One region of the Bacillus cereus group sp. MYBK79-1 genome, then DNA from elsewhere that is predicted to be linked to it. Evidence: a T-box and tRNA genes for the amino acid it is inferred to sense, from the RefSeq annotation. Region 1 holds a T-box; the other holds one or more tRNA genes.

Region 1 (12,144 bases):
CGTATAAAGTTTCTCCTTTTTGTACGCTAGATGCATCCGCTGAAAAGTTTAAAACTTCAAGTCCTAATCTCTTCTCAGCAACTTCAAAGCTAAATCTCGTTCTCGTACTATTCTCAAAGAACAAGTTCGCAACAAAAGTTTGCTCTGTCGTTTTGCTCTCTTTTCCATTCGCAAAATCTTCTGCGTCTTGTAGGATTTCTGAAATTTCTACTTCCGATAATTCACTCATCGTTAACAAATGGCTCATCGTCATCCCTCATCTTTCTGATTTTTATGTTACCACTTTTGTATTTTTATAACAACCTTTGCATAAAAATACCCTAGTCATGTGAGACTAGGGTGCAAGGAAGAAGCCACCCTTTCCGGTCTCACAGGACTGAATTAAAAGGTTATTATTATGAAGCAATCTGCTTAGATTGTTTTATTTGTTTCGTTTCCGGTAGTAGTAGATTTAACAGTACACCTACAATTGCTGCTAGTGCCATTCCTTCTACTTGGAACGATTCTCCTACATGAAGTACCGCTCCACCAATACCGATTACTAATATTACTGATGCAATCATTAAGTTTCGTTTGTCACTTAGGTCTGTTTTATCATCTACCATCATGCGTAATCCGCTTGATGCGATTACACCGAATAGTAAGATTGATACTCCGCCCATAACCGGTGTTGGTATGGAGTGAATCAGCGCGGAAATCTTACCGATAAAACCAAACATGATTGCGAATACTGCTGATCCGATGAATAAGTATACGCTGTAAGCTCTCGTAATTGCTAGCACACCGATATTTTCACCATATGTTGTATTCGGCGGTCCACCGATTAGTGATGCGATTAATGTCGCTATACCATCACCGAATATCGAGCGATGTAAGCCTGGTTTTTCAATTAAATCTCTTTTAATAACATTTCCAAGTACAATTTGATGTCCAATATGTTCTGAAATTGTTACTAGTGCAACTGGTACCATCAAGAGTACAATCTTCCACGAAAACTCCGGAGTATATGTTACAAATGGTACTGTGAAATCTGGTACAACAAACCATTTTGCCTCAGCTACCGGCTTTAAGTTTACTAGCCCTTGGAAGTAAGCGAAGATATATCCGCCGATAATGCCCAGTAATACTGGTATGATACTGAAAAACCCTCTTCCGAATATAGAGCAGATAATTGTAATTGCTAATGTTACTAATGCTACTGAAAAGTGTGTAAAGCTATATTTGCCATCCGCACCGTTCATCGCCATGTTAACTGCTGTATGTGCTAAAGCTAGACCGATTACCATTACTACTGGACCAACTACGATTGGCGGAAGTAATTTCATAATCCACTCTGATCCTGACTTCTTAATTCCGAGTGAGATTAAGATGTACACAAGTCCTGCAAACAAACCACCGAGCATTGCTGCTCCAGGTCCACCTGCTGTTTTCGCTGTTATTATCGGTGCGATAAAGGCGAATGATGATCCTAGATAGGCAGGCACTTGACCTTTCGTTATAAGAAGAAACGCTAGCGTTCCTAATCCACTTGATATTAAAGCTACTGACGGATTCAATCCTGTTAAAAACGGAACAAGCACTGTTGATCCAAACATCGCGAACAAATGCTGTATACTTAAAAATAACCATTTTCCCGGTTTCGGTACTTCATTAACGTCTAACACTGGCCTTTGTTCCATTGTTACATCCTCCTTCAGTTTAAATCTTTGCAATAAAAAAACTCTTTGTGCCTGTGCACAAAGAGTCCTACACTTTCGTATGCCAAATTTGACATATGAAAGCCAAGACCCTTTGGCAGCCTCACAGGACTACATTTAAAAGGGCTTTACTTATCGTATATGCTTACTCGATCTTGTTGATCTGTCTCTTGCAAATCAACTTCGATACGCTCTTCACTTGATGTTGGAATGTTCTTTCCTACATAATCAGCGCGAATTGGTAGTTCACGATGACCTCTATCAACAAGAACCGCCAGTTGGATTTGTGATGGTCTACCTAAATCCATAAGAGCATCCATTGCTGCTCGAACTGTTCTTCCTGTATATAATACATCATCCACAAGGATTACTTTTTTCTTCGTAATATCTACAGGGATATCAGAACCTTTTACAAGTGGTTCTTCGTTTTTCGATTGTAGTGTTAGATCATCACGATATAACGTAATATCTAGCTCTCCAACTTCCATTTCTTTTCCTTCAATTTGACCAATTCGTTCTGCCAAACGTTGTGCAATAAAAATTCCACGAGTTTTAATTCCGACAAGAACACAATTATCGACACCTTTATTTCGTTCCACGATTTCATGACTAATTCGTGTTAAAGCGCGGCGAATCATTTGGTCATCTAAAACGACAGCTTTCTCTTGCATGCTCTACACCTCCAAGCTTTTTTTCTTGCGTGAGAGTAATGGTATAAAAAAAGTCCTCTCAGCGTGTGCGAGAGGACTTTTGAAAAAAGGGTACAGCATACCCTATGTATTTCAAACCGTTACCTTCTCAACCTCACGGGGCTGTGTTAAAGGATCATTATTTAACTGTTGTCAGTATCTCAGTTTTCTTATGATTTGTCAATACTATTTCCGTAAAATATTTAATGCGTCTTCAAACACTTCTGGAATCGGTGCCTCAAACTGAATATATTCATCAGTACGAGGATGGTCAAACCCTAAAATACCTGCGTGCAGTGCTTGTCCATTCATGTCTAATGTTTTCTTCGGACCATACTTCGGATCTCCTGCAAGTGGATAGCCAATATATTTCATATGAACACGAATTTGGTGCGTACGTCCCGTTTCTAAGCGACATTCTACAAGTGTAAAATCTTTAAAGCGTTCTAACACTTGGAAGTGCGTAACAGCATTCTTACCATTTTCATCAACTGTCATGCTTTGACGTTCTTTCTTATCGCGACCAATTGGCGCATCGATCGTTCCTTTATCATGCGGAATCACACCGTGTACAATCGCTTTGTAACGTCTTGTTACTGTTTTTGCTACAAGTTGATTTACAAGTGATTCATGCGCCACATCATTTTTAGCAACCATTAATAGTCCAGATGTATCTTTATCAATACGATGCACAATACCAGGACGCATTACACCGTTAATACCTGACAGATCTGTACAATGGTGCATAAGTCCGTTTACAAGCGTACCGCTTGTATGCCCTGGAGCTGGATGTACAACCATACCACGTGGCTTATTTACAACGAGTACATCTGCATCTTCATAATAAATTTCTAAGCTCATATCTTCTGCTTGAATATCTAACTCTTCTGGATCAGGAATCGTTATTGTAATTTCATCATTTTCTTTAACTTTATAATTCACTTTTACCGATTTTCCATTAACTGTAACAACATCATCTTTAATCCATTGTTGTACTTGTGAACGTGACCATTCACTGTTTATTTCTGCAACGAATTTATCAATTCGCTCGCTTTTTTGTTCTTCTGCAACTGTTACTTGTACTACTTCACTCATTCAATTACTCCTTCGTTTTCTTTCCTTCTAATAATGTTTGAATAATAATTAATACAACACCAATACATAATGCTGAATCAGCTATATTGAATACTGGATAGTTGTACGAGAAAATATACACGTGAATGAAATCCACTACTTCTTGTCTAAATACACGATCAATGAAATTACCAATTGCTCCGCCTAATATTAGACCTAATGAAATTCCTAGAAGTTTGTCTGTTTTCGCATATTTTTGCATATACATTACGATAAATACTACAAAAACGACTGTAATAATGTAGAAGAACCACATTTTATTTTCTAAAATCCCCCAGGCAGCTCCTCTATTTCGATGTGATGTTATGTATAATACATTATCGATAATCGGAATGCTCGTACCCAATTCCATGTTCTTTACAATTAGCCATTTCGATATTTGATCGATGGCAATGACAAATAACGCTATTACATAATATATCATTTTCATTTCCCCCACAAAGACAGTGTACCTCAAAATTTTAGCATAGCTGCAACCTTTTCACAATGAACCTTTATAGAAGAATAAAATAAATTAAAAAAAGGTAATATAATATCGTTGTGTGCATTCATACATTTACTTTTTCATAGAAAAATTCATGAATGGTACGGGCAGTGGGCATCGTCTTCATTTGTTTTACCGAAATTACTCTCCCTGTCTCTTCACAAATACCATACATATCTATTTCCATTTTAAATAATGCACGTTCTACATCTTTTAAGTCCTCTTTTATATCATGTAATAGGAGTTTTTTCTTTATCTCTTCCTTCATTTCATATCCAAGCTCTTCGCTAAACTCTGTATCATATTTGTGCATGACCTCTTTAGCTAGCCTCTCTTGTAACTCTTTTCGCATCAATTGCAATTCTTCTTTGATTTCCATATACATTTCATTCACGTGTACATTCCTCCCAGCTGCAATGTACGATTAGTGTGTCCGAAATTTCCATGCTTACCTCACACACATTTTTCCTTCATAGGAAAGAGAGTGAAAGTTATTTCAATATATCGTCAATAAAAAAACTGACTGCACTTATGCACAGTCAGTTTTTTTATTATTTTACGTAGTTTTCTTTAACAACTGTCGCACAACGCTCACATAATGTTTCATGTTCAGCATCTTTACCAATTGTTTCTGAAACTACCCAACAACGTTCACATGTTTCACCAGTTGCTTGAGCAACAACAACGGCTGTATGCTCATACTTCGGCGCATCTGCTGGCGCTTCTTCCATCATGCCACCAAGTTTATACTCAGAAACGATGAATAATTGCTTTAAGTCTTCACTAATAGACTCTAACATAGCTTTCATTTCTGCAGTTGGATATAGCGTAATACTTGCATTTAATGACTTACCGATTACTTTTTCATTACGAGCTACTTCTAACGCTTTTAATACGTCATCACGCAATGTCATAAATGCATCCCATTTTGTTTTTAATGCTTCCTCACCATCTAATTGTACAGCTTCTGGCATATTAGTTAATTGTACACTTTCTTCTGTTACACCTGGAATGTATGGCCATACTTCATCAGCTGTATGCGGTAAGATTGGAGTTACAAGTTTCGTCAATGCAACAAGAACATCATATAATACAGTTTGAATTGCACGACGATCTTCATGGTTTGCACCTTCAATGTATAAAATGTCTTTTGCAAAATCTAAGTAGAATGAACTTAAATCAATTGTACAGAAGTTATGAATTGCATGATACACAGCAGCGAAGTCGTATGTTTCATATGCTTCTTTTACTTTTGTAATTAAGTCATTTAATTTCACTAACATGTAACGATCTACTTCACGAAGTTCAGCTACAGCTACTGTATTTTCACTTGGCTTAAAGTCATCTAAGTTCCCTAATAAGAAACGGAATGTGTTACGGATTTTACGATACACTTCTGCTACTTGTTTTAAAATATCATCTGAAATACGTACATCAGATTGATAGTCAACCGAAGATACCCATAAGCGTAAAATATCTCCACCTAATTGATCCATAATTTTCTTCGGTACGACGATGTTTCCAATCGACTTACTCATTTTACGTCCTTCACCATCTAATACGAAACCATGGCTTAGTACACCTTTATATGGAGCTTTACCTGTTACAGCAACTGCTGTTGATAATGAAGAGTTAAACCAACCACGATACTGGTCAGATCCTTCTAAATATAAATCTGCTGGACGTTGTAAGTCTTCGCGCTCTTCTAATACCGCTTGGTGAGAAGAACCTGAATCGAACCATACATCCATGATGTCTGTTTCTTTACGGAATTCACCATTCGGGCTACCTGTATGTGTAAATCCTTCTGGTAATAGATCTTTCGCTTCACGCTCGAACCATACGTTAGAACCGTGCTCACGGAATAACTCTGCTACATGGTTAATTGTTTCATCTGTAATAATTGGGTCACCATTCTCTGCATAGAATACAGGGATTGGCACACCCCATGCACGCTGACGAGAAATACACCAGTCACCACGGTCACGAACCATATTATGAAGACGAGTTTCTCCCCATGCTGGTACCCATTTTGTTTCCGCAACAGCTTCTAATAATTCTTTACGGAACGCTTCAATAGATGCAAACCACTGTGCTGTCGCACGGAAAATAATTGGTTTTTTCGTTCTCCAATCATGTGGGTATGAATGCGTAATGAATGTTAGTTTCAGTAACGCGCCTACTTCTTCTAATTTTTCTGTAATTGGCTTGTTAGCTTTATCATAGAATAAGCCTTCAAATCCAGGTGCTTCATTTGTTAATACACCTTTATCATCAACTGGGCAAAGTACTTCTAATCCATACTTTTTACCAACAACGAAGTCATCTTCCCCGTGTCCTGGTGCTGTATGAACACAACCTGTACCTGCATCTGTTGTTACGTGATCCCCTAGCATAACTAATGAATCACGATCGTAGAATGGATGTTTTGCAACTGTGTACTCAAGTTCGCTACCTTTTACCGTTTTCACAACTTCAGCATTTTCCCACTCTAACGTTTTTGCAACTGTCTCAAATAGTTCAGAAGCAATAATATATTTTTCATCATTTATTTTTACAATAGCGTATTCAAGTTCTGGGTGAACAGAAATACCTAAGTTTGCAGGTAACGTCCAAGGTGTTGTTGTCCAGATAATGAATTTCTCATCACCTTCTAATACGTTCTTTCCATCTTTTACAGGGAATGCTACGTAAATAGATGCTGATTTTTTATCTTGGTATTCAATTTCAGCTTCTGCTAAAGCTGATTCACTCGTTGGAGACCAGTAAACTGGTTTTTGTCCTTTATAGATATAACCTTTTTTCGCCATATCACCAAACACTTTAATTTGTTGTGCTTCATAAGCCGGCTCTAAAGTAATATATGGGTTATCCCAATCTGCACGTACACCTAAACACTTAAATTGTTCACGTTGACGTTCTACTTGTTCATATGCATACTCTGCACATAACTTACGGAACTCAGCAACTGTCATTTCTTTACGCTTTACACCTTTATTTGTTAAAGCTTGCTCAATTGGTAAACCGTGTGTATCCCAACCCGGTACATATGGTGCGCAGTAACCAGTCATTGATTTATAACGAACAATAAAGTCTTTTAACACTTTATTTAATGCATGTCCCATATGAATGTCACCATTCGCATATGGAGGTCCATCATGCAGTACAAATAAAGGACGACCTTTCGTATGTTCTTGTACCTTTTCATAAATATTCATTTCAGCCCACTGTTCTTGCATTGCAGGCTCACGTTTTGGTAAATTCCCACGCATTGGGAACTCTGTTTTTGGCATTAGTAATGTATTTTTGTACTCCATGCTCAATTCCTCCTTACATGTATAAAAGAAACACTTAAAAAACGGAATAAAAAAGAGACCTTCTCATCCCAAAAAGGGACGAGAAAGTCTCCCGCGGTACCACCCTAGTAGATCCTATACGTATGTATACAATCCTCTTTATATTCTTAACGCGAATATACGCCTACGCTTACTCTATTTGTTCAGCGCGGAACTCCAGGGTGATATTCCCCATTATCTCCTTATCCTGAGCTTACACCATCCTCAGTTCGCTATATAAGGTATGAAAAAGGTACTTATCCCTATCTTCGTTTTTCTTAATAAATATGTTGTTTAAAATTATATGTAATAATGAGAAAAACGTCAAGCTTACACTGTTTCTTCTTTTTTCAACAGTTCATCTACTTCGTCTTCTAACTCAATTAGCTTATCCCAATCATCGTTGTTTAACATTTCAAGCTGTGTTTCTAATAACATACGGAAACGAGTGCGGAATACTTTCGCTTGTTTCTTTAACTCTTCAATATCAAAAGCAACTTTTCTTGATTTTACTAACGCTTCGTTAATAATACGGTCTGCATTCTTTTCAGCTTCACGTACGATTAATTTTGCTTCTTTTTGCGCATTACGTTTTACTTCTTCCGCTGCTTCTTGTGCAACGACGATAGATTTGTTTAACGTATCTTCAATATTAGAGAAATGATCTAACTTCCCTTCTAATTGCGCAACTTTTTCTTCTAAAGCTTTTTTCTCACGAATGACTAATTCATAATCTTTGATAATTTGATCAAGAAACTCATTTACTTGATCTTCATCATAGCCACGGAATCCGCGACCAAATTCTTTGTTATGAATATCTAATGGTGTTAACGGCACAACGCCACCTCCAAGTAGTTATCTAAATTTCCTCTTTCAATTATATCTTTTCTTCGACAAAATAGGAGGATTTCCTTCTAAAAAACCAATCATTTTAGTATACCATACAAAATTCTCCATTTGTCGCGCTTTGTTCTACCTTCTACAGAAAACAATTTACTTCGTCCATATCCTCTCACTGAAAAAACATCTCCTGGATAACATTCATAAGAAGTTTGCTCCACTGTTTTCCAATTCACTTTTACTAAACCATTTTTTATGAAAGGTTGTACTTTTTGTCTGGATATATGTAACATTTCAGCTAACATAACATCTAAACGAAGTGAAGAAACCGTTCCAGATTTCTCTCCCCACGTTTCTTGCATCTGTAGAATTTTCTCTCCTTGCACTGATGATAAGGAAACTTTCACTTTCCCTATAGATTGTAAGTTCATCTCAATATAAGATACAACTTCTTTGGCAACTACAATTTGGGCACGATCTTCTTGAAGCAAAATATCACCACATTTTTCTCTCGTTAAACCAAGAGACATAAATGTACCTAATATTTGCCTATGTTCTAGTGTATAAAACTTGGAAGGATAGTCAATTTCCAATACTTCTACTTGAAATTCCTCTTCATTCACTACTAGATAGTCCGGATAAATGAGTGCTCTCTTACGCTCTGCATGTGGCGTTGCACCATCAAATTGTACAGTAACATCCCCTTTTCCTATTACCATAGTGACAATTTGTTGTTGTCTTGGATCAAGGAAGTCTGTTAACTTCACTTGATGGTACTCCGCTGCTTGCTTCCACTCTAACACCTTATCCACAAAGACCTCTTCATCGGGTCTGAAATGTTCATAGATGCTCATTTATTTAACCTCTTACTATAAGAAATAGTTGAATATACTTATTAAACCATTCGTAGCAAGCTTTAACGTGAAAATCGCAACGAGCGGAGAGATATCAATCATACCAAGCGGCGGAATAAATCTGCGAAATGGTTCTAAATACGGTTCACAAATACGCGCAAGAATATCTCCGAAAGTTGATTCCTTTGCACCTGGGAACCATGATAGGAGAATGTAAATAATAAGTGCCCACGAGTAAATCTCGATAGCATAAACTAAAAGCCTTAAAACTGTTTCCATGGCGTATTACCACCTCTTTATATTTGTGTCTTCTTCTTCACCGAATAACTCTGAAATTGCACCAACAATATCTACATTTTCAGGTGTACACATAAATGTTTTCGGTCCTATTTTTTGAATATCCCCGCCTATAGCGTATACAGTACCACTTAAAAAGTCAACGATACGTACAGCTTGATCAGTAGACATTCGTTGTAAATTAATCACAACAGCTCGTCTACCTTTTAAATGGTCCGAAATCCCTTGCGCTTCCGAATATGTGCGTGGTTCTAATAAAACAACTTTTGAAGATTGCTTTGCCGTTTCAATGCTCACAACATTTTGTTTCGGTTGCGCTTTTGGAAACGTAACATCTTGTTGTTCTGGCGGATCTTGCTGCTTCTTCATGTCTGTTTGCTCCTTTTCATAACTATATTGAGCTGCTTCTTTTTCTTCCGGTGTATCAAAAAAGAAGTATTTTACTTTTGACCAACTCATAATAAGATTCTCCTTCCTTTTACGCTTTTCCTACTAAAATCGTCCCCAAACGAATATATGTAGCACCTTCTTCAATTGCAATCGTGTAATCATTAGACATTCCCATTGATAATTCTTTACATGGCGCATGTAATAATTCTAGCTCCTGCACCTCTGTTTGTAGCATACGTAACTCCTTAAAACAGCGTCTGATTTCTTCCTCTTCTTCTGTAAACGGAGCCATTGTCATTAATCCAACCACTTCAATCTTATCCAATTCTTGCAAACTTTGAATGAAAGAAACGGTTTCTTCTATTGCCAATCCTTGCTTTGATTCTTCAGATGATGTTTTCACTTGAATAAAACATTTCACTTTCTTATCAGCACGTTTTTGAATTTCTTTTGCAAGTGAAAGTCGATCTAACGAATGTAAATAATCAATTTCATTAATGATTTCTTTTACTTTTCTCGTTTGTAATGATCCAATAAAATGCCAATTCACTTTCTTACCGAAATGTTCGTACTTCTGTAAGAAACCTTCATTTCTATTTTCACCTAAATCACTAATTCCAGCTTCAATTACCTCGTTTGTCTTTTCAATTCCTACCGTTTTTGTAACTGCAACGAGTTTAATATCTTGCAACGAACGTCCCGCTCGTGCGCAAGATTGTTTAATTGCTTCGTTTACAGTTGTTAAATTTTTTTGTACTGTCACTTGCTTTCTTCCTCCTTAAAACCTATGAAACTCAACATTCTCCCTGTCTTACCTTGATCACGACGATGAGAGAAAAACAATTGTTCTTCACAGCTTGTACAAAGAGATGACATTACAATATTCTCTTCTTTTATGCCTGCTTGTACACATAATATACGATTAATTTCTTTTAAATTAATTGCGTACTGCCCATCAGAAATTTTTTTATAAGGGACAGAACCGTTTACTACTTGCTCTGCTGCTGTTAACACTCTATCATCAACAACGTAACAACAAGATCCAATTGCTGGTCCAATTGCAACATGAATTTCATCGCTTGAAACCCCTTCTGCATTCCAGTTTTGAATCATTTCCTTTGCAATCTCTTTTACAGTCCCTTTCCATCCAGCATGCGCAAGTCCTATCATACCATGTGATGGCGCATAAAAATAGAGTGGAACACAATCCGCGTAACATGATGTTAGAAGAACATCATTATTAGTCGTATAAATGCCATCTGTTTTTGAAATGCCGTCTTCATATGAATAGACGCCACTTCCTTTTTCCTCTTGTCCTACTTTTTCAACATGATGATCATGAACTTGTTCAGAGCAAATCCAGTTTTCTAATGGTTTTTTTAACTTATTTGCTAAAATGCGTCTGTTTTCATGAACGTTCTCCACGATATCATTCACATGTAATCCTAAATTCATCGCATGAAAGGAGCCCGTACTTACCCCACCATCTTTTGTCGTAAATCCAGCAGTAATGTTTCCAAGTTCTTTCCACGCTTGTAAATACAGTATACCGTCCACATATTTAAAGGGTTCTCTCATAACAAAGCGGCTCCTTTTAATTAAAATAACATAAAAAAGCATGGTACTTCCTGTCTATTTTACCATACTTTTATTTTTTCATAATGCCAACAAAAAAAAAAGAGGAATTTGTAATATTCTTTATGAAATTGTCGGTGTTTGTATTGATTCTGTTACAGAATTAACAGGATTTACTCTAACAAGTATGACATCTTCCCCAATTTTCATAATTTCCTCCCAAGGAATTACAATTTCTACATCCTTCCCAAAAATCCCCAACATACGCGCCTGTTTAGAAATAATAATAGACCCGATCTTCCCTGTGTTCATATCAATTTCAATGTCTCCAATATTCCCAAGCCTTTTTCCATCTGAAACATTTATTATCTCTTTCATCTGCAACTCCGAAATTCTTATCATTTTCATCCTCTCCCTTATATATGACGAATTGAAAAAACACTGTTTCTCAAATTAACAGGAAGCACCCTCTACTAATCCCATATTATTTTCATTATATGAACACAGCTTCCCTACTATGAGCGAAGACAAACTATATTACATATAAAAAGGTTTCACCATAAATGGTGAAACCTTATCCTTGAATCGTTTTATTCATTTGTCTAATAGCTGATTTCTCTAAACGTGACACTTGTGCTTGAGAAATCCCAATTTCTTCTGCAACTTCCATTTGTGTCTTTCCTTGAAAGAAACGTTTTCGAATAATCATTTTCTCACGATCATTTAAACGCTTCATCCCTTCTTTCAGTGCTAACTCTTCAACCCACTGCTCGTCCTTTTGTTTTTCATCACTTAACTGATCCATAACAAAGATAGGATCTCCCCCATCGTTATAAATCGGTTCAAATA
Region 2 (12,144 bases), on a different contig from region 1:
GTTTCATACGGTGCAACAACGTTTATGATTTATACAGGTGCACCGCAAAATACAAGAAGAAAACCAATTGAAGAATTGAATATAGAGGCAGGAAGAAAGCATATGGAACTAAACGGTATTGAGGAAATTATCGTACATGCGCCATATATTATTAATGTCGGGAATACAACGAAGCCAGAAACATTCCAATTAGGTGTAGACTTCCTTCGCATGGAAATCGAAAGAACATCGGCATTAGGTGTGGCGAAACAAATCGTTCTTCACCCAGGTGCGCACGTTGGGGCAGGAGCGGATGCTGGTATTCAACAAATTATTAAAGGGCTTAATGAAGTATTAACGCCAGATCAGACGGTTAACATCGCGTTAGAAACGATGGCAGGTAAAGGGACAGAATGCGGTCGTAGCTTTGAAGAAATTGCAAAGATTATTGACGGTGTAACATATAATGAAAAACTATCCGTATGCTTTGATACGTGCCATACGCACGATGCAGGATATGATATTGTAAATGACTTTGACGGTGTATTAAACGAATTTGATAAGATTGTTGGTATTGATCGTTTACAAGTACTTCATATTAATGATAGTAAAAATGTACGCGGCGCAGGAAAGGACCGTCATGAAAATATCGGTTTCGGTCATATCGGTTATAAAGCGTTGCATCATATTGTACATCATCCACAGTTAATGCACGTACCAAAAATTCTTGAAACGCCATATGTAGGTGAAGATAAAAAAGATAAGAAGCCGCCATATAAATTAGAAATCGAAATGCTGAAAAATGGTACTTTTGATGAAGGAATTCTTGAGAAAATCAAAGCGCAATAAGCAATAAGGAGGGGGATTTCCCCCTCCTTATTTTAGTAGTTGCTGAAATAAAGTATTTACTTGTTGGGCGGTAGCAGGGGAGGTTACTTTTGCTATTTGTTTTAAGAGCTCTAGCCGTTCGTCATTATCGTAAATATTAATATTCTTTCCTTTCATAAGTAAAACAATTTGATCAGCTTGTGCAGTTGTAATAGAAACCTCATACTCTTTACTATATTTCAATAACTCTTTTGTAGAAATATGATTTAATTTTTTATTTACAAGTTGTTTAATGAGATTCATCGAGTTATCCTCCTTCACGCGTTCTTCTATCGAAATATATGAGTGCGTAGCTTGTACATATTCGTATAGAGTTTCTTTTTCATGAGAAAAAGAAGCGTATGTTATAATATAAGGACAAAACTACAGAAAAAGAGTATAAGGAGGACTTATGGAGCAGAAGCAACATCGAAAAGAAAGTGTTATCCATCTTATTTATCGTTTAGTTATGATTATATTTGGGGCAGCATGCGCAGCGGTAGCGATTGAACTATTCTTAATGCCAAATAAAATTATTGATGGTGGAATTATTGGTATTTCTCTTATATTAGATTATCTTACTCCTAATATTTGGTGGTTAAGTTTCTCTACTTTAGTCGTTATTCTCAATATCCCATTTATGTATTCGGGTTATAAGCAAATCGGAAAAACATTCATGCTATCTTCCGCGTTCGGTATTGTAGCTTTAGCGTTTATTGAATCAACGTTACATGCTGTTCCGCCATTTACAACAGAGCCAATTTTAGCAACAGTGTTTGGTGGTCTTATTTTAGGTATTGGTGTAGGGCTCGTTATTCGCCATGGTGGATCAATGGACGGAACAGAAATTATGGGTATTTTATTAACGAAGAAATTACCTTTCTCTGTTGGCGAATTTGTAATGTTTGTGAACTTATTCATTTTTGCATGGGCAGCATTTGTATTTGGTGTTGAACAAGCTATGTATTCTGTTATGACGTACTATATCGCATTCAAAACCATTGATACAGTCATTCAAGGTTTAGATGAAACGAAAGCGGTTTTAATTGTATCAGATCAATATGAGGAAGTATCAAATGCGATTTTGCATCGTCTTGGTCGTGGAACGACAAAGCTTGTAGCGAAAGGCGGTTACACGGATAAAGAAAAAGAAGTGATTTATGCAGTTGTAACGCGTCTGGAAGTGACAAAGTTAAAATCAATTGTGTATGAAATTGATGCGAATGCGTTTGTTACGATTATGAATACACAAGAGACAAATGGTGGTAAGTTTAAATCGGCTATTCACTAAAACATGTATCCCGCTATTTGAGGGCGAATAATTGATAGGGGATGGACTCATTTAATTAAGGTTTTACTTTATAGGAATATTTTTCGAAAGCAGAGAATTTTTCTCTGCTTTTTGTTATAATAGTAAGGTTTCTTGAAAAAATTGATATATTTTATGCAGATTGGTTTACAACTATAATAAGCTATACTATAATTCAAGTAGATATAAATCGGAATGATTCTGAATTAAAATAGGTGAGATGCTATGAATAATATATTAGAAATAGAAGGATTGTCATTTCGATATGAAGATCGAAATGTGTTAGAAGATATTAATTTGCAAGTTCCGAAGGGAGCTTTTTTAGGTTTAGTTGGCCCAAATGGTTCTGGGAAATCAACTTTACTAAAATGTTTATTAGGTGTTTTAAAGCCAAAACAGGGAAGTATTCGTTTGTTTGGTGTTGATAGTAAGAAGTTTAAAGAATGGAACAAAGTTGGTTATGTGTCGCAAAAGGCAAATAGCTTTAATTCTGGTTTTCCGGCAACTGTTTTTGAAGTTGTGTCAATGGGACTCGTTTCGAAAAAAGGGCTGTTTCGCTTTTTTACGAAAAGCGATAAGGAAAAGGTAGAAAAAGCAATTGCTGATGTGGGGATGAGTGAGTTTCGAGGGCGCAATATTGGAGAACTTTCTGGTGGACAACAACAGCGTGTATTTATTGCTCGTGCGCTCGTTAGTGATCCTGAATTACTTATTTTGGACGAGCCTACTGTTGGAATCGATGTGAAGAATGTAGAAAGTTTTTATGAGATATTAGAGGATTTAAACAAAAGGTTAGGAATCACATTAATTCTCGTTACGCATGATATGGGAGCTGTTACTGAGAAGGTAACACATGTTGCATGCTTAAACCAACATCTACATTTCCATGGAAATGTAGATAAGTTCCGAGAGTTAGAAGATGCAGAAATGTCCGTCTTATATGGACATCATGTTCATCGTTTAGAACACGAGCATGAGCATCACGGGAGGATATAATGATACAAGATTTTTTACAATATGACTTTTTACGTAACTCTTTATATGCAGGGATTTTAATAGGACTTGTTGCACCGCTTATCGGTGTATTTGTTGTCATTCGCCGAATGTCGCTTATTGCGGATGCATTAAGCCACGTGACATTATCGGGTATTGCTGCAAGTTTACTACTAGAAAAAACAATTTTCACAGGGGGATTTTTAAATCCATTATATATGGGAATGGTTTTTTCTATTGGTGGGGCGTTACTAATTGAAAAATTACGTACTGTATATAAACATTATCAAGAATTAGCAATTCCGATTATTCTTTCAGCAGGAATGGGGATTGGCGTTATTTTTATTTCACTTGCAAATGGATTTAACACAGATTTATTTAGTTATTTATTTGGGAGTGTAAGTGCTGTAACAAGTACGGATTTAATAATCATCGGCATTGTAGCAATTGTTGTTATTGTAACGATTACTTTATTATACAAAGAGTTATTTTTACTATCGTTTGATGAGGAATACGCTGTATCAACTGGTTTGAGTGCAAAGTGGATTCACTTTATTTTTATTATATTGGTTGCTCTTGTCATTGCAGTATCAATGCGTGTAGTAGGGGTTCTTCTCGTATCATCATTAATGACGTTACCAGTTGCAGCAAGTATTCGTATTGCAAATGGATTTAAACAAACAATTTTCTTTTCCATTTTATTTGGTGAAATTGCAGTAATTGGTGGGATGTTTGCTTCATATCAACTTGATCTAGCACCAGGTGGTACAATTGTTATGATAGCAGTTCTTATTTTAATTGGTGCGATTTTATGGAAAAAGAAAAAAACTGCATAAAGTAGGGATAGATATGAATCTAACAGAAGCTTTACGCCTAATGAAAGATAAAGGATACAAACATACTGGGAAAAGGGAAGAAATGCTCAGGTTATTTGCAGCTCACAATCGTTATTTAACGGCGAAAGACGTTTTAGAGCATATGAAGGATGATTATCCAGGCCTTAGCTTTGATACGATTTATCGTAACTTAACGGTGTTTGCTGAAATCGGTGTTTTAGAACAAACGGAATTAAATGGTGAAAAACATTTTCGTTTTACATGTTCTATTATGGAACATCATCATCATTTTATTTGTTTAGATTGCGGGGGGACGAAAGAGATTACTTCCTGCCCAATGGATTTTATGAATAAAGATTTTAACGGTTATGAAGTAACCGGTCATAAGTTTGAAATATATGGCCGTTGTCCAAAATGTGCAAAATAAGAACTCGTCGGTTACATAACTGACGAGCTTTTTTTACGTAAAAAAGAAGGTTGCCCACAAATATTGTGGCAACCTTCTTTTTATTGTTCTTGTGTTTCTTTTTCTTTTTCTTTTTCTTTTTCTCGTTCAGCAGCCATTTCAGCAGCAATTACATCGATTTCTTTTTTCAGTTCTTCTACCATTATTTCTTCTGGTACTTTACGAACAACTTGCCCTTTACGGAATAATAATCCTTCTCCACGTGCACCGGCAATACCGATATCAGCTTCACGAGCTTCACCAGGACCGTTTACAGCGCAGCCAAGTACTGCAACTTTAATTGGTACTTTTAGTGTAGAGATGTATTCTTCTACCTCGTTAGCGATGCTAATTAAATCAATTTCAATACGACCGCAAGTTGGACAAGAAATAAGTGTTGCTGCATTAGATGCAAGGCCGAATGACTTTAATAGTTCACGCGCAACTTTTACTTCTTCAACTGGGTCAGCGCTTAATGAAATACGTAATGTGTTTCCGATGCCTTTATTTAAGATTGCTCCAAGACCAGCGGCACTTTTTACAGTTCCGGCAAATAATGTTCCAGATTCTGTAATACCTAAATGTAATGGGTAATCAAAAGCACGAGCAGCTTTTTCGTATGCTTCAATCGCTAAGTTAACATCAGAGGCTTTCATAGATACGATAATATCGTGGAAATCTAAGTCCTCTAAAATTTTAATGTGATGTAGGGCACTCTCAACCATACCATCTGCAGTTGGGTATCCGTACTTTTCTAAAATGTGACGCTCTAATGAACCTGCGTTTACACCGATACGAATTGGAATACCGCGTTCTTTTGCCGCATTTACAACAGCTTCTACTTTATGGCGACGACCAATGTTACCAGGATTGATACGTACTTTATCAATGCCACCTTCAATTGCTTTTAAAGCAAGACGATAATCAAAATGAATATCAGCAACAAGTGGAATGTTGATTTGTTTTTTAATATCAGCAATAGCATTTGCCGCGCGTTCGTCTGGAACAGCAACACGGACGACTTGACAGCCAGCTTCTTCTAAACGTTTAATTTCAGCAACTGTTGCTTCAACATCATGTGTTTTTGTTGTTGTCATACTTTGTATAATTAATTCATTATTACCGCCAATTGTTAAATTACCGACTTTAACTGGACGTGTTTTTGTACGATGAGTCATTTCATTCACGAATAGATCGCTCTCCTTATAAAAGAAGTTTCTTATTTAGTCCCTCATATCAATGAAAGTATACGTGATACAGGGCTATAGAAACCGAAGTGCTCGGTTTCACTTTTACTATTGTATCAGCGCCTTTATGTAATTGACAAGGATTAAGTGATTGCTTATTGATATAACGGGAATTTATAAGACTTTCCAATTTGTATTTTTGTAGCAGATGTACTTTTGTTTAGTTGTTTAAAGTCATCAATTACCTTTTCGATGGAAGGGATTTTTTTCTTATTAATTTGTTCGGTAATAGAAAGAACTGTCTCACCTGTTTTGACTTCAATTGTTTTATAAGTGACATCTGTTTCTTTTTCTGCTTTGTTCTCTTTATTTTGTTTTGTATCTGTATTTTCTTGCTTTATCGTTTGGGCAGCGGTTGTGTTTTTATATGAACTTAACATCGGTAAAGTGCCGATTTTTATATCGTAATAAAATATATAACCAAGAACAAGCACGAATAAGAATACACCTAATCTTTTCATATTCTTCACTCCTTTGCTAGGAATATATGCTTGTCCAAAAAAAAAATGCCTATTTAGGCATTTTTTTCGTTCGGTTTTGGAACTTCTTTGATTGTTAAGTATAGAACAATTAAAACAACTGCGATATAAATGAATGTTGAACCAGGTACAACAATTTTGAATAAATCCATGATCATAAAGAAGATTGTTGGAATTGTGTAGCTGTATGCAGTTAACGTCCATACTTGCTTATAAGATAATTTACGTTGACCACTCATAGCAGAACCTATAAACGCAAGTAAAGTAATTCCTAAGAAAGTAATAAATAATTGGAATAGGTACACTAATACGCCGATAACGGCTAATAAAATTGGATAAATACTATCGAATACAGAAATGAAATCTTGCAAATCTTTCTTCTCAAGAGATGTCCCTAATAAATCATTGTAGGAGTATGTTTGTGTTTGACCATTTCCTATAGAAACCACTTTATCCTTTAAAATAAATAAACCAGTTTTGTTCTGATATTTTTCTATATCTGTTGTATTTGGGTCAAATACGAAAAGAGCATCTCCCTCTTCCTTTTGAATAGGTTGTTCAATATCAGCTTTAAGTTCACCATTTTCGATTTTAAAATCAGGTAAATCTTTTTCAATTGCTTGATTTACCATGGTAACACTATCTTGAATAAAGCTACCGTAAAAGAATGTTCTTGGAATAGTAGTGATTAGACAAAGTAGCATAATATACAAAATGGTTTTTCCGATTTTTTGAAAACGGAATAGCGCCATATCTTTAGGCGAATATACGCTTTTGGCTAATTGGGTAAATATGGACATAGATTCACTTCCTTTATGTATGTATAAAATCATTGTAACGTAGGAATCTAGGGAATCTCAAGATATATTATATTTACATATAGTGGAGATAACTAAATTTCTTTTTATTAATTTTCTTCTTTTGAATGAGAAAAATACAATTGACACTTTTCTTTTCTATATGGTAAATTTATCTTACATTTCTTAAAGGATATATCCGATAGGAATTCCTTTATTTAATATATGGTTACATACATAATTGTGGACCCTTAGCTCAGCTGGTTAGAGCAGACGGCTCATAACCGTCCGGTCGTAGGTTCGAGTCCTACAGGGTCCATATCCATTTCACATGTTTATTATGTCATCAAGAAGCTTCCTTGTAGAAGGGAGCTTTTTTTACGGAATATATGAGCATTTTAATTGAAAAGAAGTGGGAATTTTGCTACTTTAATGATAGCAAGACAATGTGATTTATTTGTTTGCACCCTATGGCAATTAGGGTAGAATGAAGTTGTATGTCACTTAAGTGGCAATACATAAACTGGGAGGAATATAACAATGGCAAAACACGAATTACCAAATTTACCTTATGCGTATGATGCTTTAGAGCCTCACTTTGACAAAGAAACAATGAACATCCATCATACAAAACATCATAACACGTACATTACAAACTTAAACGCTGCTTTAGAAGGTCATGCAGAATTAGCTGACAAAAGCGTAGAAGAATTAGTTGCAAACTTAAACGAAGTACCAGAAGCAATCCGTACAGCAGTACGTAACAATGGTGGCGGACATGCTAACCATACATTCTTCTGGACAATCTTATCTCCAAACGGCGGTGGACAACCAGTAGGCGAACTTGCAACTGCAATTGAAGCAAAATTCGGTAGCTTCGATGCATTCAAAGAAGAATTCGCAAAAGCTGGAGCAACTCGCTTCGGTTCTGGTTGGGCTTGGTTAGTAGTAAATAATGGCGAGTTAGAAGTAACAAGCACGCCAAACCAAGATTCTCCTCTAACTGAAGGCAAAACTCCAGTTGTAGGTTTAGATGTTTGGGAGCATGCGTACTACTTAAATTACCAAAACCGTCGTCCAGACTACATCGGTGCATTCTGGAACGTTGTAGATTGGAACGCTGCTGAAAAACGTTACCAAGAAGCAAAATAATTGTAATAACGATAGAAAAAAGCTAGGAGAATGCTCCTAGCTTTTTTCTATGCTTTCCTTTTACATAATTGGGCTTGTCTTTGGAAGACTAGAACATGAAGTAAAGGAGAGTTGTGTATGAAGTGGAAACATATAATTGGTGACGTTGAAGTGAATCGGGATTTAGTGTTGTTGCTCCTTATTGGAGGTTTATACACGCTCGCAATTTCTTTATCGAATACGTTTGTTAACATTTATTTATGGAAACAAACACAAAATTATGTGAATCTTGGCTTATATAATTTGGCCAGCGTTGTATTACAGCCTCTCACATTTCTTATAGGTGGGAAATTAGCAAAGCGTATTGACCGCTCAATCTTGTTGCGAATAGGCGTAGGGACGTTAGCTATTTTTTTTATCGTTGTTTTAGTAGCGGGAAAAAGCGCTTCTCACTATATTTTATTAATGGGGGCTCTTTTAGGAGTCGGATATGGTTTTTACTGGCTCGCGTTTAACTTATTAACATTTGAGATTACAGAACCAGAAACAAGAGATTTCTTTAACGGGTTTTTAGGGCTTCTTACATCCTTCTCTGGCATGATTGGACCGATAGCAGCTGGATACACAATTTCACGTATGGAAAAATGGAGTGGCTATACGGTCATATTCTTTCTTTCGTTACTGTTATTTGCAATTGCTGTTATTTTAAGCTTTTTTGTATCTAAGAGAGAATGTGAAGGTCGGTATGAAATTGTACAAGTATTGAAAGAGCGGAAAATTGATAAAAATTGGGGAAGAATTACACGTGCTCATTTTTTTCAAGGGTTAAGAGAGGGAACGTTTATTTTTGTGATTTCCGTGTACGTGTATTTAGCAACGGATAGCGAGCTTGCATTAGGAAAATATAGCTTAGTGAATTCGGCAGTATCATTTGTATGTTACTACCTAGTCACTCGTATGTTAAAGAAAGAGTGGCGGAAAAAAGCAATATTGCTTGGAGGCATTATTTTATATGCTGTCGTATTTTTAGTTATATTCAACGTTACATACCCAAAATTACTTATTTATGCAGCGTGCATCGCGATTGCATACCCTATTTTGCTCGTTCCATACGGGTCCATGACATATGATGTAATTGGTAGAGCGAAAAATGCGAGAGAGTGGCGTGTAGAGTATGTAGTTGTCCGGGAATTATGGTTAAATGCAGGAAGAATTTGCTCAATTTTATGTTTTTTATGTGCTGTACTATTCTTTCCGCCTGAAAAAAGTTTGCCTTACTTATTATGTATTTTAGGTGCAGGACATTTTCTTATTTATTTTGCAGTTAAAAATGTCAAATATGATGAGGGAAATGCGAGTAAAACAAGTGTTGTAGCGCAAGGAACTGCACAGAATCAAACAGAACCAGAAGGTTAACTTCTCGGTTGTTTTATGCTAGAATAGAAAAAGATGTAAGACAGCAGTGAGGACACCTGTATGAAGGTGTCCCTTTCACATTACATAGCTGTTGGTAGAGGGGGTTTGTATGAGCAAGAAGCAGAAACAACAAAAGAAAAAGACTCACGTTCCTTTTCGGTTAAACGTGCTGTTTTTCTGCGTGTTTTTAATGTTCTCCGCGGTTATTGTAAGGCTTGGATATGTACAAATTGTTCGCGGTGAGGAATATAAGAATGAGGTGGAGAGGAAAGAGAACTCGACGATAAGTAATCCTGTACCACGTGGGAAAATATTTGACCGTTATGGGCGAGCTGTAGTAGATAATGCAGCTGTACGTACGATTACATTTACAAAAATGAAAGGATCAACTGCAGAGGCTCGCTTAGAAACAGCGAAAAAGCTAGCAGATTTGATTGAAGTACCGACAGATAAATTAACAGATCGTGATAAAAAAGATTATTGGCTTGCTATACATAAAGAGGAAGCTAAAGAAAAAATTACGAATAAAGATCGTCAAGAGTTTAAAGATAAAAAAATTGACGATAAAGAATTAGATGAGCGTCAACGAAATCGCGTGACAGAAGAGGAAATGAATCAATTATCCGCAAAAGATTTAGAAATACTAGCGATTAAAAGCAAAATGGACGGCGGATATGCGATGACGCCACAAGTCATTAAAAAGGATGCTACAGAAGAAGAATATGCGATTATTAGTGAAAGCCTAGCAGCATTACCGGGTGTAGATACGAATGTTGATTGGGATCGAAAATATGTTTATGATGATTTATTCCGAAGTGTACTTGGCGGGGTGTCAACATCTGATGAAGGTTTACCTAGAGAAAGACTAGATTACTATCTTGTTCGTGATTATAATCGAAATGACCGCGTAGGGAAAAGTTATCTTGAGCAGCAATATGAAGACAGTCTGCACGGTACGAAAGCGGAAGTGAAAAATATTACAGATAAAAACGGTAATATTTTAGAAACGATTAATGTATCAAAAGGGCAAAGTGGTAATGATCTGAATTTAACAATCGATATGGAATTACAAAAGCGTGTAGAAGAAATTATCACGAAAAGTTTATTGAAATATAAAGGCGGGCAACCTCTTTTAGATCGTGCATTCGTTGTAATGATGAATCCGAAAAATGGTGAAGTTTTATCTATGGCTGGGAAACAGTTAGTGAATGAAAATGGCGAAACGAAAGTGCAAGATTTCGCATTAGGAACGATGACAAGTTCTTATCCGATGGGATCGACTGTAAAAGGTGCGACAGTACTTACAGGATATCAAACAAATGCAATTCAACCAGGTTCAGTTCAACTTGATGAACCAATCAGATTAAAGGGGACGCCGCCAAAATCTTCGTGGAAGACGATGGGATATATTAATGATTTGACAGCATTAAAAATGTCTTCTAACGTATATATGTTTAAAACAGCGATGAATATCGCAGGTGTTCAATATGTGAGAGGTGGTACGTTAGATATACCACAAAAAGCATTTGATACGATGCGTTATTATTTCGGGCAGTTTGGACTTGGCGTGAAAACCGGTATTGATTTACCGAATGAATCTGCGGGCCAAATAGGTAGAGGAAATCAGCCAGGTTTCTTATTAGATTTATCAATTGGACAGTATGATACGTATACACCACTTCAATTAGCACAGTACATTTCAACAATTGCAAATGGTGGTTACCGTATGCAGCCGCAAGTTGTAAAGGAAATTCGACAACCGGCAGTGAAACAAGATGAAGTAGGAAAAGTTGTTCATTCAATGGAACCGAAAGTGCTAAATCGTATTGATATGCCTGAATCACAAATTAAACGTGTTCAAGAAGGATTTAGACAAGTATTTAACGATTCTGGTGGTACAGCTACGAAATACTTTGCAGGTGCACCATATAAAGCTGCTGGTAAAACAGGTACAGCTCAAACTGTGTATGGCGGAGATAAAGAGATTGGTAGAAATGCAAAAGGTGAGCGCAAAGAGACATATAACTTAACATTAGTAGGTTATGCACCACTTGAAGATCCTGAAGTAGCATTTTCTGTTGTTGTACCTTGGGTAGATGATAAATCAGGTATTAACGGTTATATTAGTCGTGACATTATGGACGCGTACTTTGATTTGAAAAAAGTAGAAAATGGTGAAGCTACACAAGATGAAATAGATAAGAAAAATAAAGAGCAAAATGATGAATAAAAAAGTTGTAAAAAAAGCACACTATCTGAAAAGATAGTGTGCTTTTTTTTATGATTCATGCATACGTTTTAATAAGGTGGACAAGCATATTATATCGGAAAATTAAGGGACCTCATAAATGATACGTATGCATTCGCCATGTAGGATAACGATTTTATGGACTGATCATCAGTGAAGATGAACGGTAGCTACGGATTAAAATTTCATCTTATGTAGGTTCTTGTGGAACTTTACAAAACTTTTACAAACAATTAAAACCGAATTAATAGTTTAGCAGTATTCTTATATCTGTAATCCTGTTATTTCCGGTTACTTCTAGGAGGAAGAACACGTGAAATGGATAAGTGCATCGATTAAAGTTTTCATACTGTCGACATGTTTCCTTTATGTTGGCACGTCTACTGCATTTGCTGTG

The links. A T-box is a leader RNA that pairs with one kind of tRNA and senses whether it is charged. The one in region 1 lies ahead of ileS2 (isoleucine--tRNA ligase), so its partner is inferred to be a tRNA-Ile.
Region 2: it has a tRNA-Ile gene. The T-box ahead of ileS2 (isoleucine--tRNA ligase) is inferred to sense a tRNA for this amino acid. The anticodon was not compared.

What each region holds. Positions count from the first base shown of each region.
Region 1 covers NZ_JBQAEO010000005.1:135,771-147,914, reverse strand. The annotation lists gene pyrB (aspartate carbamoyltransferase) at 1-247, opposite strand, end outside; gene uraA (uracil permease) at 396-1,679, opposite strand; gene pyrR (bifunctional pyrimidine operon transcriptional regulator/uracil phosphoribosyltransferase) at 1,826-2,368, opposite strand; gene ACTFOB_RS11170 (RluA family pseudouridine synthase) at 2,573-3,481, opposite strand; gene lspA (lipoprotein signal peptidase LspA) at 3,486-3,944, opposite strand; gene ACTFOB_RS11160 (TraR/DksA family transcriptional regulator) at 4,069-4,398, opposite strand; gene ileS2 (isoleucine--tRNA ligase) at 4,556-7,321, opposite strand; T-box leader at 7,393-7,618, opposite strand; gene divIVA (septum site-determining protein DivIVA) at 7,670-8,176, opposite strand; gene ACTFOB_RS11145 (RNA-binding protein) at 8,266-9,033, opposite strand; gene ACTFOB_RS11140 (YggT family protein) at 9,049-9,312, opposite strand; gene ACTFOB_RS11135 (cell division protein SepF) at 9,319-9,789, opposite strand; gene ACTFOB_RS11130 (YggS family pyridoxal phosphate-dependent enzyme) at 9,809-10,483, opposite strand; gene pgeF (peptidoglycan editing factor PgeF) at 10,480-11,298, opposite strand; gene ACTFOB_RS11120 (YlmC/YmxH family sporulation protein) at 11,419-11,697, opposite strand; gene sigG (RNA polymerase sporulation sigma factor SigG) at 11,870-12,144, opposite strand, start outside.
Region 2 covers NZ_JBQAEO010000010.1:69,680-81,823, forward strand. The annotation lists gene ACTFOB_RS16845 (deoxyribonuclease IV) at 1-828, shown strand, start outside; gene ACTFOB_RS16850 (DUF2624 domain-containing protein) at 856-1,110, opposite strand; gene ACTFOB_RS16855 (YitT family protein) at 1,259-2,137, shown strand; gene ACTFOB_RS16860 (metal ABC transporter ATP-binding protein) at 2,381-3,151, shown strand; gene ACTFOB_RS16865 (metal ABC transporter permease) at 3,151-3,984, shown strand; gene ACTFOB_RS16870 (Fur family transcriptional regulator) at 3,998-4,411, shown strand; gene ispG (flavodoxin-dependent (E)-4-hydroxy-3-methylbut-2-enyl-diphosphate synthase) at 4,492-5,607, opposite strand; gene ACTFOB_RS16880 (hypothetical protein) at 5,772-6,137, opposite strand; gene ACTFOB_RS16885 (DUF1189 domain-containing protein) at 6,191-6,955, opposite strand; tRNA gene ACTFOB_RS16890 (tRNA-Ile) at 7,198-7,271, shown strand; gene sodA (superoxide dismutase [Mn]) at 7,493-8,104, shown strand; gene ACTFOB_RS16900 (MFS transporter) at 8,222-9,499, shown strand; gene ACTFOB_RS16905 (peptidoglycan D,D-transpeptidase FtsI family protein) at 9,609-11,729, shown strand; gene phoX (phosphate ABC transporter substrate-binding protein PhoX) at 12,061-12,144, shown strand, end outside.